DNA from 3 places in the Blautia sp. AM42-2 genome. Region 2 is predicted to be linked to each of the others. Evidence: predicted binding sites of a transcription regulator. Region 2 holds the regulator's gene; each other region holds the start of a gene.
What was found. Region 2 encodes Rex, which represses fermentation and respiration genes when NADH is low (regulators of the CRP and FNR family bind a similar motif). Its sites were predicted from a motif close to ATTGTTAANTANTTAACAAT; they were not measured.
Positions count from the first base shown of each region.

Region 1 (5,231 bases), 250 kb from region 2:
CCGGAGCAGGAAAAACCTTCAAAGACTGGCCGGAGATGGAAGGCAACATCATCCCGTTTATCGGCGGCGAGGAAGAGAAGAGCGAGCAGGAGCCGCTTCGTATCTGGGGTAAAATCGAGAACGGCGTGATCGTAAAAGCAACCGAGCCGAAGATCACCTGCCAGTGCATCCGTGTACCGGTATTAAACGGACACACCGCAGCTGTTTTCGTTAAATTCCGCAAGAAACCAACGAAAGAGCAGCTCATCGAGAAACTGGAGAACTTCAAAGGCCTTCCGCAGGAACTGAACCTCCCAAGCGCACCGAAACAGTTCATCCGCTACATGACCGAGGATAACCGTCCGCAGGTAACCCTGGATGTCAACTACGAGAACGGCATGGGAATCAACGTAGGCCGCTTAAGAGAAGACACCATCTACGACTGGAAATTCGTAGGCCTCTCCCACAACACTGTCCGCGGCGCAGCCGGCGGAGCTGTACTGTGTGCGGAGACACTTGTTGCTAAGAAATATATCAGCGCGAAATAAGAATTATAAATATGTGAAAAGAAACGCTTGTTGTCCCAGGGCAACCCAGTTGATCCGCAAAAGGGCAAAGTCACTGATCCTCTAGCCGTTCGCTAACAGATCACCGACCGCCCCTTACCCCGATCATCAGCCCGGACACAAGCCGGAGTAATTGAAAAACAACAAAATGAAGACCTTGTAACCATAGAAATGTGGTTATGAGGTCTTTTTTTACGTTAAATATCTACGAGAACCGGAGGAAAAATGTATGATAAGGAAACCGGAGAAGATCTGTCGGAGAATTATAGCAACTATTTAGGCGCTCAGATCGGATATTCCAGTGATGAGATAACCACGATACACTCATATACATTTTCAGAAATATACAAAAAAGAAGCGCCATACGGAAAATCCCGCGGCGCTTCTTTTCTGCTCAAATAATTCTATTTACGCAAGTATTGGCTAACTTTAGAATTTGCCAGCTTTTGCTGCCTCTTCAACAGCTACAGCAACAGCAACAGTCATACCAACCATCGGGTTGTTTCCTGCGCCGATCAGACCCATCATCTCTACGTGAGCCGGTACAGAAGAAGAACCTGCAAACTGAGCGTCAGAATGCATACGTCCCATTGTATCGGTCATACCGTAGGAAGCAGGACCTGCTGCCATGTTGTCCGGGTGAAGAGTACGTCCTGTACCACCGCCGGAAGCAACGGAGAAGTATTTCTTGCCAGCTTCGATACGCTCTTTTTTGTAGGTACCTGCAACTGGATGCTGGAAACGAGTCGGGTTGGTGGAGTTTCCGGTGATGGAAACGTCAACGTTCTCTTTCCACATGATAGCAACACCTTCGCGAACATCGTTAGCGCCGTAGCAGTTAACTTTCGCACGCGGGCCGTTGGAGTATGCTTTTCTGTATACTTCTTTCAGCTCGCCGGTGTAGTAGTCATACTCGGTCTCTACATAAGTAAAGCCGTTGATACGTGCGATGATCTGAGCAGCGTCTTTTCCAAGACCGTTCAGGATAACACGCAGAGGTTTCTGACGTACTTTGTTTGCTTTCTCAGCGATACCGATAGCACCCTCAGCAGCTGCGAAGGACTCATGTCCAGCCAGGAATGCGAAGCACTCGGTGTCCTCTTCCAGAAGCATTTTGCCAAGGTTACCATGGCCAAGACCAACTTTACGCTGATCTGCTACAGAACCCGGGATACAGAAGGACTGAAGTCCCTCACCGATAGCTGCTGCAGCTTCAGAAGCTTTACGACATCCTTTTTTGATTGCAATAGCTGCGCCTACTGTGTAAGCCCATTTTGCATTCTCGAAGCAGATTGGCTGAATGCCTTCGATCATTTTGTATACGTCGAGACCAGCGGCTTTTGTAACTTCTGCTGCTTCTTCGATCGAGTTGATTCCGTACTCAGCGAGCTTAGCCAGAATCTGTTTCTCTCTTCTTTCATATGATTCAAATAAAGCCATTTTCCTATCCTCCTAAATTATCTGATTACTCTTTTCTCGGGTCAACGATCTTAACAGCATCAGCAACACGTCCGTACTGTCCGCTTGCTTTCTCGAATGCTGTGTTTGCATCATCGCCGGCTTTGATGAAGTCCATCATCTTTCCGAAGTTGATGAATTTGTAACCGATAATCTCGTCATCCTCATCCAGTGCGATACCTGTTACATAACCGTCGGTCATTTCAAGGTAACGAGGTCCTTTTGCAAGGGTTCCGTACATAGTACCAACCTGGGAACGAAGTCCTTTACCAAGGTCTTCCAGTCCGGCACCTACAACCAGTCCGTCCTCGGAGAATGCACTCTGGCTTCTTCCGTAAACGATCTGAAGGAAGAGTTCTCTCATTGCAGTATTGATGGCATCACACACAAGGTCAGTATTCAGAGCCTCAAGGATGGTAAGTCCCGGAAGAATCTCAGATGCCATAGCTGCAGAATGAGTCATTCCTGAACATCCGATGGTCTCAACGAGAGCTTCCTGGATAACGCCCTCTTTTACGTTCAGAGTCAGTTTGCAGGTACCCTGCTGCGGTGCGCACCAGCCAATACCGTGAGTGAATCCGGAAATGTCTTTGATCTCTTTTGCTTTTACCCATTTTGCTTCCTCCGGAATCGGAGCTGCACCGTGATGCACGCCCTGGGTAACCGGACACATCATTTCTACTTCGTGTGAATAAGTCATTGTTAAACTCCTTTCAAATATGTACTTATTTGAGCTTTTGTCTTTCGAACGGACCGTTTCCAGCCTGTTCACAGACCTATGGTTATTGTCTCACAAAATTGGCCATTCGTCCAGCCTATTTTGATAAAAAATTGCAAAGACCGCCGAAAAACGATAAAATTTCCGGCGGTCTTTGCAAACGATCTGTTTGATTTTCTTGCGATAAAACAAAATATTTTTAATTATCAGATTTTTTGATAATTTCCTTCGCATTTTTAAAGATATGACCCGACGGGATCACACCGCGGACGCAGGATAGCGGGTAAATGTTGGAATTTCTTCCGACAACGGTTCCCGGATTCAGCACGCTGTTGCAGCCGACCTCAACCTCATCGCCGAGCATCGCACCGAATTTTTTCAGTCCGGTTTCGATCTGCTCATCGGCGCTTTTGACAACGACAAGCTTCTTGTCGGATTTTACATTGGAAGTAATGGAACCGGCACCCATGTGCGCTTTGTAGCCAAGAACAGAGTCACCGACGTAATTGTAGTGCGGAACCTGTACTTTATTAAAGAGAATGACATTTTTCAGCTCGGTGGAGTTACCAACGACAGCGCCCTCGCCGACGATGGCATTTCCGCGGATAAAAGCACACTGGCGGATCTCCGCGCCTTTTCCGATGATGCATGGGCCGCTGATGGAAGCGGTCGGTGCGATACTGGCATCTTTTGCGATCCAGATATTTTCACCGCGTTTTTCGTATTCTGCCGGATCAAGCGTCTCACCGAGTTCAAGAATAAAGTCCTTGATGAGCGGAAGCACTTCCCATGGATACGTTTTGCCTTCAAAGATTTTTGCGGCAATGGTCTGGGTTAAATCATAAAGTTCAGAAATGGTTGCATCTTTCATGAGTGATTCATCCTTTCTTTTTTCTGTTCCTGTTTATCTTACCACATTTCAGGTGTTCTGTGCGGTCTTTTTTCTGTTCGAAGAAGACTTTGCAGAAGAGCTTCTTGAAGACGTGCTTTTTCCGGCACCGGAACGTGTGGAAGAGGCTTTTTTATAGTACGGCGCAGACGCATCAAAACTGCTCTTTAACTGGAACTGGTTCCGCATCTGCTTTACATTCACGGTGTGGCGTGTTACAAAGTTTTCCAGTTTTCCCATATATTCCTCAGAGGTAATGGATCCCTCCGCCACATAGGTGAGTCCCTTTTCCCAGCTTGCTGTCAGCTCCGGGTTCAGAAGCGGGCGGATGGACTGGTGGACGACGTCATAGATCATTTCACCGAGCTGCGTTGGTGTGATGACCTGTGTCTTTTTGTTCAGCGCGAGATACTTGATAAAGACAAGCTTTTTTAAGATCTCCGCACGCGTTGCACTCGTTCCGATGCCGCTTCCCTTGATCTGCTCACGCAGCTCCTCATCTTCGATGAGCTGTCCGGCATTCTCCATCGCAAGGATCATGGAACCGGAAGTATAACGCTTCGGCGGGGAGGTTTCGCCCTCTTTAATTGAAAGGCCGAGCAGGTTTAGTTCGCTGCCTTTCTTTAACTGGGACAGCGCGACAAGAAATGCGGGATCGCACGTTGTTTCCTCGTCCTTTTTTCCGTCCTCGTCCTCATCCTTTTTACGGAAGAAGGAGTAGTGCATTGCTTTTAAGTAGCCCTCTTCCACGAGAACACGGAAGTTGGAAAAGAACTGTTCGCCGCCGATTTCCGTCACAAGCGCGACCTTCTGATAGACGGCCGACGGATAGAAGATGCTAAGAAAACGGCGGACAATCGTTTCGTATACTTTGGCGGAAAGCTCCGAAAGATTCCGCAGATTGCCAAGGCCCTGTCCGGTTGGAATGATTGCGTAGTGGTCAGTGATCTGTTTATCATTCGTATAACGGGTGGAACCGATCTTTTTCCAGCTCTCGCCCTGTAAAATTTCATCCGCAAGACCGCGGCAGATGTTGTACTGCTGCAGGCCGCGCAGGTTCTTGCTGATTTCCTTTGCAACGGCAGAAGAAAGCACACGGGCGTCGGTACGCGGATAGGTAACCAGCTTTTTCTCGTAAAGCTCCTGGACGACTTTCAGTGTTTCATCCGGGCTGATTTTGAAGAAGCGGGCACAGTCGTTCTGCAGCTCCGCAAGGTTGTAGAGCAGCGGCGCATTTTTATTCTCTTTTTTCCGCTCCATTTTCAGAACGCGCGGGATCAGAGGATTCTGTGCTTTTAATTCGTCAATCAGCTTCTGTGCGTCTTCTTTTTTCTGGAATCCATTCTCCTTATAGAGAAGCGGCGAGTTAAAATAGCGGCTTTCTTTAACGGCACGCCATTCGCCTTCGAAATTCCGCCCGTTAAAAGAAAGACCGGCGATGACACGGTAGAACGGTGTTTTTACGAAACTGCGGATTTCGCGTTCGCGGCGCACGACCATGCCGAGCACGCATGTCATGACACGGCCGACGGAGATGGACTGGTATTTGGTGCCGAGATACGATGCGACGGCGTTTCCGTATTTTAACGAGAGAAGACGGGAAAAGTTAATGCCCATCAGG
Region 1 covers NZ_QUIM01000001.1:624,909-630,139, reverse strand. The annotation lists gene asd (aspartate-semialdehyde dehydrogenase) at 1-527, shown strand, start outside; gene DW915_RS02925 (GGGtGRT protein) at 975-1,985, opposite strand; gene DW915_RS02920 (iron-sulfur cluster assembly scaffold protein) at 2,011-2,703, opposite strand; gene DW915_RS02915 (acyltransferase) at 2,921-3,592, opposite strand; gene DW915_RS02910 (DNA topoisomerase) at 3,641-5,231, opposite strand, start outside.
Region 1: a site for Rex is predicted at 2,823-2,842, ahead of DW915_RS02920 (iron-sulfur cluster assembly scaffold protein). Genes of this name have one in related genera too.

Region 2 (5,231 bases):
TTGGGAACCCGTGATTCTGATCTGCTTTGCTCAGATTGACTGCAATCCTCTGATAATCTCGGATGCTGTTACATAGGAAGCACTGCTTTTTTCTTCCGCAGCCTCTCCCGCCTTTCCATGCGCATATGCCGCCAGTGCCGCTGTTTTGGCAAGGCTGATTTTTTTCTCATTTTTTTCACACTGACGTTTTGCTGCAAAGGCGCCTGTGATTCCCGCGAGCACATCGCCGCTTCCCGCCGTCGCAAGCGCACTGCTTCCGCTTGTGTTTATGTAATACTGCTCACGCCCTTCCTCTGCTGTCACGGTTACGGAATCCTTTCGTACACAGCAGGCCTGGTATTTTTCGGCTGCCCTTCCGGCGCTTCCTGCCGGGTCACGCTGGCATTCTGCAATAGTCATGTGCAGCAGCCGTGCAAGCTCTCCTACATGAGGCGTTAAAATTTTTTCTGCCCGATAGCCCGAAAGAATCTCTGCATCTTCTGCAATCAGGTTCAGCGCATCTGCATCCAGAACAAGAGGAACTTCTGTGTGCTGCACCGTAAAAACGAGCAGTTCTTTTGCCGTCCGGCTTTTGGAAAGTCCCGGTCCCGCAACAACAGCGTCCGCCCAGGCGAGATCCTGCAGCAGGGCTTCTTCCGGAAGCGGCTCATCCTCCTTCCAGAAATCCGCCATTGCTTCCGGCAGGGCACAGAAAAGCGGCGTACGGTTTCTTTCCTCTGTCACAACCTTTACCATGCCGGCACCGGATGCAAGGACTGCCCTGGCACACAAAACAGCGGCTCCGCACATGGCACCGGAACCGGCAAGTACCAGCACCTTTCCGAAGGTTCCCTTATTTCCCATCGGCGTGCGGGTAAGAAACCGGTCCAGATCTTCTTTTTCCACTGAACCGTACCAGGGCGTCTCCTCTTCTCCTGCATCAAAGCCGATTCCAATATCACGGACCAGGACCTCTCCGGCATATCGTTTTCCGGGATCAAAAAGAAGCCCTGGCTTTGCACAGGCAAATGTCACCGTGGCTCTGGCTTTCACCGCCGCATCAAGGACCTCTCCGGTATCCGTGTGGATCCCCGAAGGGATGTCCACGGCAAGAACAGGAACACCGCTTGCGCAGATTGCTTCCACTGCCCTCCGGTACTCCCCTGCCAGCGGACGGGATACGCCAATTCCAAAGATGGCATCTATGATAACAGTATATTCCCGGAAATCCGGATTCTTAACCTCACGGACCCCATAATTTTCCGCAATTTTCTTCTGTACTCTCATGCCTTCACTGTATTTTTCCGGATTTCCAAGACAGAACAGTTCCGCATCCACCCCTTTCGTCTTTAAAATCCGTGCAATTGCCGCACCGTCCCCGCCATTATTTCCGGGACCGCACACAGCAAGGACTTTTCCTGTATTCCATGTTCCACTTTGAAGCTCCTCCACGCAGGACAGCGCCGCGCGCTCCATCAGTACCAGGGACGGTACCCCCATGGTTTCGATCGTATTGCGGTCTGCCTGCTTCATCTGTGCTGCTGTAAGAATCCGTTTCATCGCTTTTCCTCCTTTTCCTGCCTTATCCGGAAAGTGAACAGAAAAAGTCTCCGGTTTCCCGAAGACTCTCCTGCTTTTGTTTTGGTTTCTTAATTGTTCTTTGGATGCTCCGCCTCATATCTGGTCAGATTGTAGGAGAGACGCATCAGACTTTCGGAAAGATGGACGTTCTCGACGATCACATCTTTCGGAAGTTTTAAGTTTAGATCGGTATGTGCAAAATTCCAGATTGCTTTTACACCGTTATCCACGAGAATCTCTGCCATCTCTACCGCTTTTGCTTTTGGCAGTGTCAAAGCCGCAATCTCCACATGGTGTTCCTTGATAAATTCCGGAAGCTCGTCCGCCATGCGGATTTCAATTCCGCGCACGGAGATTCCTTTTAATACCGGGTTGACGTCAAAAATACCGACCGTTTTGAATCCGCTTCTTTCAAAGGCCGCATAATTGGCAAGCGCCTGTCCCAGATTTCCGGCTCCGACAAAAATCATATTGTGGACTCTGTCCAGACCTAAGATTTTTCCAATCTCGCTGTACAGATACCGCACGTTATAACCATACCCCTGCTGGCCGAAGCCGCCGAAATTATTTAAGTCCTGGCGAATCTGGGAAGCTGTCACTTTCATCCGCTCGCTCAGCTCACCGGAAGAGATCCGTTCTACTCCGTCCTCCAGCAATTCGCCCAGGTAACGATAATATCTAGGAAGTCTTTTGATAACTGCCCGCGAAATTCCTTTTTCTTCCAAGATAAATTCCTCCTTATTTACACCTGCATATATTCATATTATATATGGTTGATAGAAAATTGTCAAAGATTTCTTGAAATTTTGTGTATTACTCTCTATAATAAGGATGGTGTATTATGTCAAAATACAGAAATATGTTATCTGGAGGAACCACATGATTCTTGCATGTCAGAATATCTCGAAAGCATTCGGGACAACGGAAATTATCAAAAATGCATCTTTTCATATAGAAGAACGCGAAAAAGCCGCACTGGTCGGCATCAACGGTGCCGGAAAATCGACGCTGTTAAAAATCATCATCGGCGAAATGAGGGCCGATGAGGGAGAGGTCATCCTCTCCAAAGGAAAGACGATGGGCTATCTCGCCCAGCATCAGGATCTGACCGGACACCTTTCCATTTACCAGGAAGTGCTGACCGCGAAACAGAATCTGATCGATATGGAGGAACGCCTCCGTCAGATGGAAAGTGATATGAAGACAAAATCCGGTGCAGCGCTGGATGAACTTCTTTCCACCTATACCCGCCTCTCCCATACCTTTGAACTGGAAAACGGATACGCGTACCGCAGTGAAGTCGTCGGTGTTTTAAAAGGTCTTGGCTTTTCCGAGAGCGATTTTGAAAAACAGGTGGACTCCCTCTCCGGCGGTCAGAAGACCCGCGTGGCACTTGGTAAACTGCTGCTCACCAAACCGGACATCATTCTGCTCGACGAGCCGACCAACCACCTCGATATGGACTCGATCTCCTGGCTCGAAACGTATCTTTTAAATTACAGCGGAGCCGTCCTGATCGTCTCCCATGACCGTTACTTTCTCGACCGCGTTGTCACAAAAGTCGTTGAAGTGGACAATAAAAAAGTAACAACTTTTGAGGGAAACTATACCGCCTACAGTCAGAAAAAAGCAATGCTCCGCGAGGCCGCTTACCATGCCTGGGTCAACCAGCAGCAGGAAATCCACCATCAGGAGGAAGTCATCGCAAAGCTGAAATCCTTCAACCGGGAAAAATCCATCAAGCGTGCCGAGAGCCGTGAAAAGATGCTGGACAAAATGGATGTTCTCGAAAAACCGACGGAAGTACGCTCCGATATGCGGATCCGTCTGGAGCCGCGCATCACAAGCGGAAACGATGTGCTGACTGTCGAGCATCTCTCCAAAGCCTTCCCGGGACAGACGCTTTTCCAGGATCTGAATTTCGAAATCAAGCGCGGGGAGCGCGTCGCAATCATCGGAAACAACGGAACGGGAAAAACGACGATCTTAAAGATCTTAAACGAAGTCATCCGACCGGATGCCGGCTCTTTTACACTTGGAAGCCGTGTACAGATCGGTTACTACGATCAGGAGCATCAGGTACTCCACATGGAAAAGACCATTTTCCAGGAGATTTCCGACGCGTATCCGTATCTGACAAACACCGAAATCCGAAATGTGCTGGCCGCCTTCCTGTTTACAAACGACGATGTCTTCCAACCGATTCATACCTTGAGCGGCGGTGAGCGCGGACGAATTTCTCTTGCCAAGCTGATGCTCTCGAACGCCAACTTCCTGATCCTCGACGAGCCGACCAACCACCTCGATATCGTATCAAAGGAGATTCTGGAAAACGCGCTGAAGGATTACACTGGAACGGTACTGTACGTTTCCCACGACCGTTACTTTATCAATCAGACTGCAACCCGGATTCTGGAGCTGACGGGACAGACACTCGTCAACTATATCGGAAATTACGATTACTATCTGGAGAAAAAAGAAGAGCTGACCCGCATCTATGCTCCTGCTGCCGATGCCGCCGCTCCGGAAGAAACAGCGGCTCCTTCCGAAGCCTCCTCCACAAAGCTGGACTGGAAAGCGCAGAAAGAAGAACAGGCACGTCTCCGCAAGAAAGAGAACGAGCTGAAAAAGACGGAGAAACGAATTGAAGAGCTTGAGACACGCGATTCGGAAATTGATGAGGAAATGTCGAAACCGGAAGTCGCAACGAATGTGGCAGAGTGTGTGAAATTAAGCAAAGAGAAAGCAGAGATTGCCGCGGAACTCGAAGAGCTGTATGAAAAATGGGAAGAGCTTGCCGAGTAGGCCTGGTTTTCCCCGGAAAAATTCAAAACAGAAAAAGCCGGTCCGGCGCATCCCTTTTTGCGGGAATGCCGGATCGGCTTTCTTTTTTGCTTCGTTTAATTATTTCTCCAGCTCCTCGCGGATGGCCAGGATGAAATCACGGCTGTTTAATACGGTCGGATTTTCCATGGTGGTGATCAGCGCAAGGTCTTTTGTCATTTTTCCGCTCTCGATCGTTGCGATCGTTGCTTTTTCCAGACGGTCTGCAAATGCGGAAAGTTCTGCGTTTCCATCCATTTCCCCGCGTTTTCTGAGTGCGCCGGTCCATGCAAAAATGGTGGCCACGGAGTTGGTGGATGTCTCCTCACCTTTTAAGTGACGGTAATAGTGGCGCTGTACGGTTCCGTGCGCAGCCTCGTACTCGTAATATCCGTGCGGGGATACGAGAACAGAAGTCATCATCGCAAGGGAACCGAAGGCGGAGGATACCATGTCGCTCATGACATCGCCGTCGTAGTTCTTGCAGGCCCAGATAAAGCCGCCCTCTGCTTTCATGATGCGGGCAACGGCGTCGTCGATCAGAGTGTAGAAGTAGGTAATGCCTGCTTCTGCAAATTTCTCTTTGTACTCTGCATCGAAGATCTCCTGGAAGATATCCTTGAAGCGGTGATCATACTTCTTGGAAATCGTATCCTTGCTTGCAAACCACAGATCCTGTTTCGTGGACAGTGCGTACTCGAAACAGCTTCTCGCAAAGCTTTCTATGGAGTTATCCAGATTGTGCATGCCCTGAATGACACCGGCGCCGGTGAAGTTGTGGATCAGCTCTCTTGTCTCGGTGCCGTCCTCAGCCGTATAAACCAGCTCTGCTTTTCCCGGTCCCGGAA
Region 2 covers NZ_QUIM01000001.1:375,382-380,612, reverse strand. The annotation lists gene DW915_RS01810 (NAD(P)H-hydrate dehydratase) at 31-1,539, opposite strand; gene DW915_RS01805 (redox-sensing transcriptional repressor Rex) at 1,629-2,285, opposite strand; gene DW915_RS01800 (ABC-F family ATP-binding cassette domain-containing protein) at 2,440-4,365, shown strand; gene DW915_RS01795 (NADP-dependent isocitrate dehydrogenase) at 4,465-5,231, opposite strand, start outside.

Region 3 (5,231 bases), on a different contig from region 2:
TCGCCATGGTCATGGCCGTAATGAGAGGCGACGGAACGATCATCGATCAGTTTGCCAAATCCAGCGGATCTCTGACTATCATCGGCGGTGCCGGTCTTGTCATCGGCTCCTTCGTTTCCGGCGGAACCGCAACCCCGAACTTCGCACGTTTTGCAAAGGACGGAAAAGCGGGTGCCATCACCACGGTTGTGGCCTTCTTCATCGGAAACTCCCTGATGTTCTTCTTCGGTGCCGTTTCCTCGATCTTTGTCGGCGGAAACGATATCTTCGAGGTTATGGTCCGCCTGAACCTGTTCTACCTGGCTGTTCTCGTTCTCGGTCTTAATATCTGGACTACAAACGACAACGCTCTGTATACCGCAGGTCTTGGTCTTGCCAACATCTTCCATCAGAGGAAAAAACCGATGGTTCTCCTTTCCGGTATCATCGGAACGGTTGCCTCCGTATGGCTGTACTACAACTTCTGCGGCTGGCTCAACATTCTGAATTGTACCCTGCCGCCGGTCGGCATGATTCTGGTGCTCGCCTACTTCATGAACAAAAAGGACTTTGAAACCGATCAGCCGAAGCTTAAAACCGTAGACTGGTTTGCGGTTGCCGGTGTCATTCTCGGTGCCATTGTTGCGAACCTCTTACACTGGGGCATCGCTTCCATCAACGGCATGGTTGTTGCCGCTGTATGCTACTGTGTCGGACAGGCCGTAAACAAAAGAAAATGAGCAAAATCGTCCTGAATATGTTCCTGTATCTTATCTCCGGAACATGTTCAGGGCTTTTTATTTTTTCGGATTCGCGTTATAATATATGCATAACTCTGCATAGTTACAATTTTCGAAGCGAAAGGAAACTGCCCGGATGATCCATTCCACCGTATCTGCTCCCAAAGGAGAAAAAACAAAATACCGTCTTGCCGAATCCATGAAGGAGTGCATGAAATCAACCCCTGTCGAAGAGATCACCGTGCGCCAGATCTGTGAAATCTGTGGTGTTACCCGCCAGACCTTCTACCGCAATTTTCTCGACAAATACGATCTGATCAACTGGTATTTTGATAAATTACTGACAAAATCCTTCGAACATATGGGTCGCGGAACGACCGTTTTTGACAGTCTGGAAAAGAAATTTACCTATATTCAGAAAGAAAAAGCTTTTTTCGCCGCTGCCTTCCGCTACGACAAGCAGAATTCTCTGCGTGAGCACGATTTCGATCTGATTCTCGCGTTCTACGAAAATCTGATTCACGAAAAAAGCGGCAGTCCGGTTTCACCGGAAATACATTTTCTTCTCGAAATGTACTGTCAGGGTTCCATCACCATGACCGTAAAATGGGTGCTTACCAGCATGGATCTGACACCTTCCGAGTTTGCCGCTCTTCTCGTCCGGGCAATGCCGGAAGACTTAAAAAAACTGTTCCGAAATCTGCAGCTGCTCTCTTAGAGCGTGTCAAAGTGGGACTTGCAGATTGCGGAAATGGTTTTTCAGACACGCTCTGGTTATTTTTCACAAATTTTGTTCTGTTGTTTTTGTCACAATGGCGATTTTTTTTAAAGTGTTACACTTCGCCTCTTCTGTCACTTTCTTTTTCCCTTCCGGATTTGTTAATATAATAACAAGTTCAGTAAAACTATTTATTCATTTTAGAAGGGAGTTTTTCAATCATGGCAAATCGTATTAATTTAAATGCAACCTCTTATCACGGAGCAGGCGCTATTGCCGAAATCGCAAATGAAGCAAAGGCACACGGCTTCAAGAAAGCTTTCGTATGCTCTGACCCGGATCTGATTAAATTCAACGTTACTTCCAAAGTAACCGATATTCTGACCGCAAACGGACTCGACTATGAGCTTTACAGCGATATCAAGCCAAACCCGACCATCGAAAACGTAAAACACGGCGTAGAAGCTTTCAAGGCATCCGGCGCTGACTATCTGATCGCCATCGGCGGCGGCTCTTCTATGGATACCTCCAAAGCCATCGGTATCATCATCGCAAACCCGGAGTTTGAGGATGTCAGAAGCCTTGAGGGCACCGCACCGACCAAAAATCCGTGCGTACCGATCATCGCCGTTCCGACTACAGCCGGTACTGCTGCAGAGGTTACCATCAACTACGTTATCACCGATGTAGAGAGAAAACGTAAATTCGTATGCGTTGACCCGCACGATATGCCGATCATCGCAGTTGTTGACCCGGATATGATGTCCTCCATGCCGAAAGGCCTGACCGCTTCCACCGGTATGGACGCTCTGACTCACGCAATCGAAGGCTACACCACAAAAGCTGCATGGGAAATGACTGACATGTTCCATCTGAAAGCCATCGAACTCATCTCCAAATCTCTGCGCGGTGCTGTCGCAAACACCAAAGAGGGACGCGAAGGCATGGCTCTTGGCCAGTACATCGCAGGTATGGGCTTCTCCAACGTAGGTCTTGGAATCGCTCACTCCATGGCACACACCCTTGGTGCTGTTTATGATACCCCACACGGTGTTGCATGTGCCATGATGCTTCCGATCGTTATGGAATACAACCAGGAGTGCACCGGTGAGAAATACCGCGAAATCGCACGTGCCATGGGCGTTACAGGTGTAGACGAAATGTCTCAGGAAGAGTATAGAAAAGCAGCGATTGATGCTGTTAAGAAGCTGTCCGCAGACGTTGGAATCCCATCTGTTCTCGAGGCAGTCAAAGAAGAAGATCTGCAGTTCCTTGCAGATTCCGCACACGCAGATGCCTGCGCACCGGGCAACCCGAAGGATGCAAGCGTAGAAGATCTGAAGGATCTGTTCCGCAAAATCATGGCGTAACGAACATAATTCGTTTCCCACATGCGAAGCGGATATTCACAATCCGCTTCGCTACTTGCTCATAACCAAATAACTGCTCCGCAGTTTATCAGAAGGAGCTTGCACTCCTCCTGATACAAGCAAGTCCCCACCCACTGCTTATTGCTTTTCGCAATGGAAGCAGGGGACTTACTTGATTCGGTTAAATCACCCCGGAAAACAGAAGTTTTCATCCTGTTTTCCGGGGTGATTTTTCTTTTTATTTTACTGTATTTCCGTCTGCATCCACAGTCACGGTATTGACTGTTGCATTGTCGAGAACCATATTGATCATGCGCTCCATCATGATGTTGCGCACTACCGTATCTTCCCCGTAATAGTCATTGGCTGCCTTCAGGAAATCTTCCTGCGACATATTGGCATTGGCTGCCTCGTCGTTTAAGATCTGCTGGTAATCCTGGTCATCTGTAGTCCAGCCTTCTGCCTCTTTTACGGCATCCAGAAGAAGGGCACTTTTTGCCATCGTTCCTGCATACGTTGCTTTCTCCTGATTGTAGGTTGCTCTGTCCGCATACTGCTCCAGATAGTCGTCCAGGGAAATGCCGTAATTCTGAAGATAAGTGGTATACCGTTTATCGTAATCTTCTTCGCCAAGGGTGATATAGGATTTCGGAATTTTGTGAAACGTACAGCCGTCTGCCATCTGCTGCATCGCGTCATTCTGCAGATTATTTTCCGCTGTCGTCTCATTTGCAGCCTCCAGCTCTGCGCGTTTTCCGGCACGGTATTCCTCCACAGTACTGTAATCTGTATTTTTTGCTACCCATGCATCATCGAGCTCCCATCCGTCAATGTTTTCTGCCGGGCGGGTAAACGCATTTACCGTAACGGTAAACACAACGTCTTTTCCTGCCAGATCGGTACTCTGATAGCTGTCCGGGAATTTCAGGTTCAGATCCTTTGTCTCCCCCGTTTTCATTCCAACGACACCATCTTCAAATCCATCGATGAAGGTTCCGGAACCAATCACCAGATTGTAGGAATCACTGCTTCCGCCGTCAAACTCCTTGCCGTCAACTTTTCCAACATAGGCAATATCGGCGGTGTCGCCTTTTTGTACGGTGGCATCCGGATCGTCCATGGTGACAGCTGTCTCTGCCATAATGGCCGTCTGTACGTCATCATCCGTTACCTGCTCTACTTTCTTTTCCAGTGTCAGCTTTTTGTAATCTCCAAGCGTTACACACTCTGCCGGATCAACTTCCTCATCGACAACCGGAATCCCGTCTACATCACTCGGGGAAGCGTATTCCTCAGAAGCTGTGCTGTCGGACGATGTGCTGCCTGCGCTCGACGCATCGGATGCTGAGGAAGCGCTTGTGCTGCTTGCGCTTGATACGGAACTGCTGCTTGTTGTATTGTTTTTTCCACATCCGCTCACACTGGCTGCTCCCAGTGTCATGAGCAGAAGCATGACTGCTGCTTTTCTTTTCATTCTTGAATTTTCCTCCATACTACGCCGTTCCCGGCGCGTTGTAAATCTCATTTTACCATACTTGTCTGGTAAAAAAAAGGCTGGGGCTCCGATTTTAGAAATTCTTATGATTTTCGACCGTAAAATCGCCTGGATTGCGCTAAAATGTGTTTGCGTTTTGCCGAAATCAATGTTAGAATGTTCATAGACTGGCATTGTATGTTCCGATGCCCACATTATTTTTTGCAGAGGAGGAATAGAGGGATGAAACCCTGGATTATCGTATTAATCGTATTAGCTGTCATCGCTGTCATCCTTGGTCTGCTGTATTACTTCGGTAAAAAAGCACAGACAAAACAGGCCGCACAGCAGGAACAAATGGAGGCCATGAAACAGACTGTCTCCATGTTGATCATAGATAAGAAAAAGCTTCGCATGAAAGATTCCGGACTTCCACAGATGGTCATCGACCAGACACCGAAAATGATGCGTCGTGCAAAACTGCCGATCGTCAAAGCAAAAGTCGGTCCGAGAATCATGACCCTGATCTGCGACGCTTCTATCTTCGATCAGATCCCGGTAAAAAAAGAAGTCAAGGCTACCGTAAGCGGTATCTATATCACCGGAGTTCGCGGCATCCGCGGTTCTTTAGAGCAGCCGGCAAAGAAAAACGGCTTCTGGCAGAAAATGCTCCGCAAGGCACGCGGCGAGGAAAAATAAAATTTCATCTGAAGCAAAAAGAAACACGCTTTGCGTGTTTCTTTTTGCTTTCGCGGCAGTCGCCAAGGTCTCGTGCAAGCCCGGACTTTGGCTCGTTGCTCGCGAAAATACCCGAGTTGAATGATTTTCATTCTTCCCGGGTATTTTTTTATAAATTCAGTTTTCCGCCTTCCCGCGGTCTTACCTCGATATCGATTACGCAGTCCCCCACGTAGCTGTCGTTGATGTCGAGCGCGTATTCTGCCTTCAGT
Region 3 covers NZ_QUIM01000016.1:18,211-23,441, forward strand. The annotation lists gene codB (cytosine permease) at 1-719, shown strand, start outside; gene DW915_RS14090 (TetR/AcrR family transcriptional regulator C-terminal domain-containing protein) at 856-1,437, shown strand; gene DW915_RS16605 (DUF6783 domain-containing protein) at 1,441-1,548, shown strand; gene fucO (lactaldehyde reductase) at 1,659-2,807, shown strand; gene tig (trigger factor) at 3,046-4,281, opposite strand; gene DW915_RS14105 (hypothetical protein) at 4,525-4,980, shown strand; gene DW915_RS14110 (DUF1934 domain-containing protein) at 5,129-5,231, opposite strand, start outside.
Region 3: a site for Rex is predicted at 1,595-1,614, ahead of fucO (lactaldehyde reductase). Genes of this name have one in related genera too.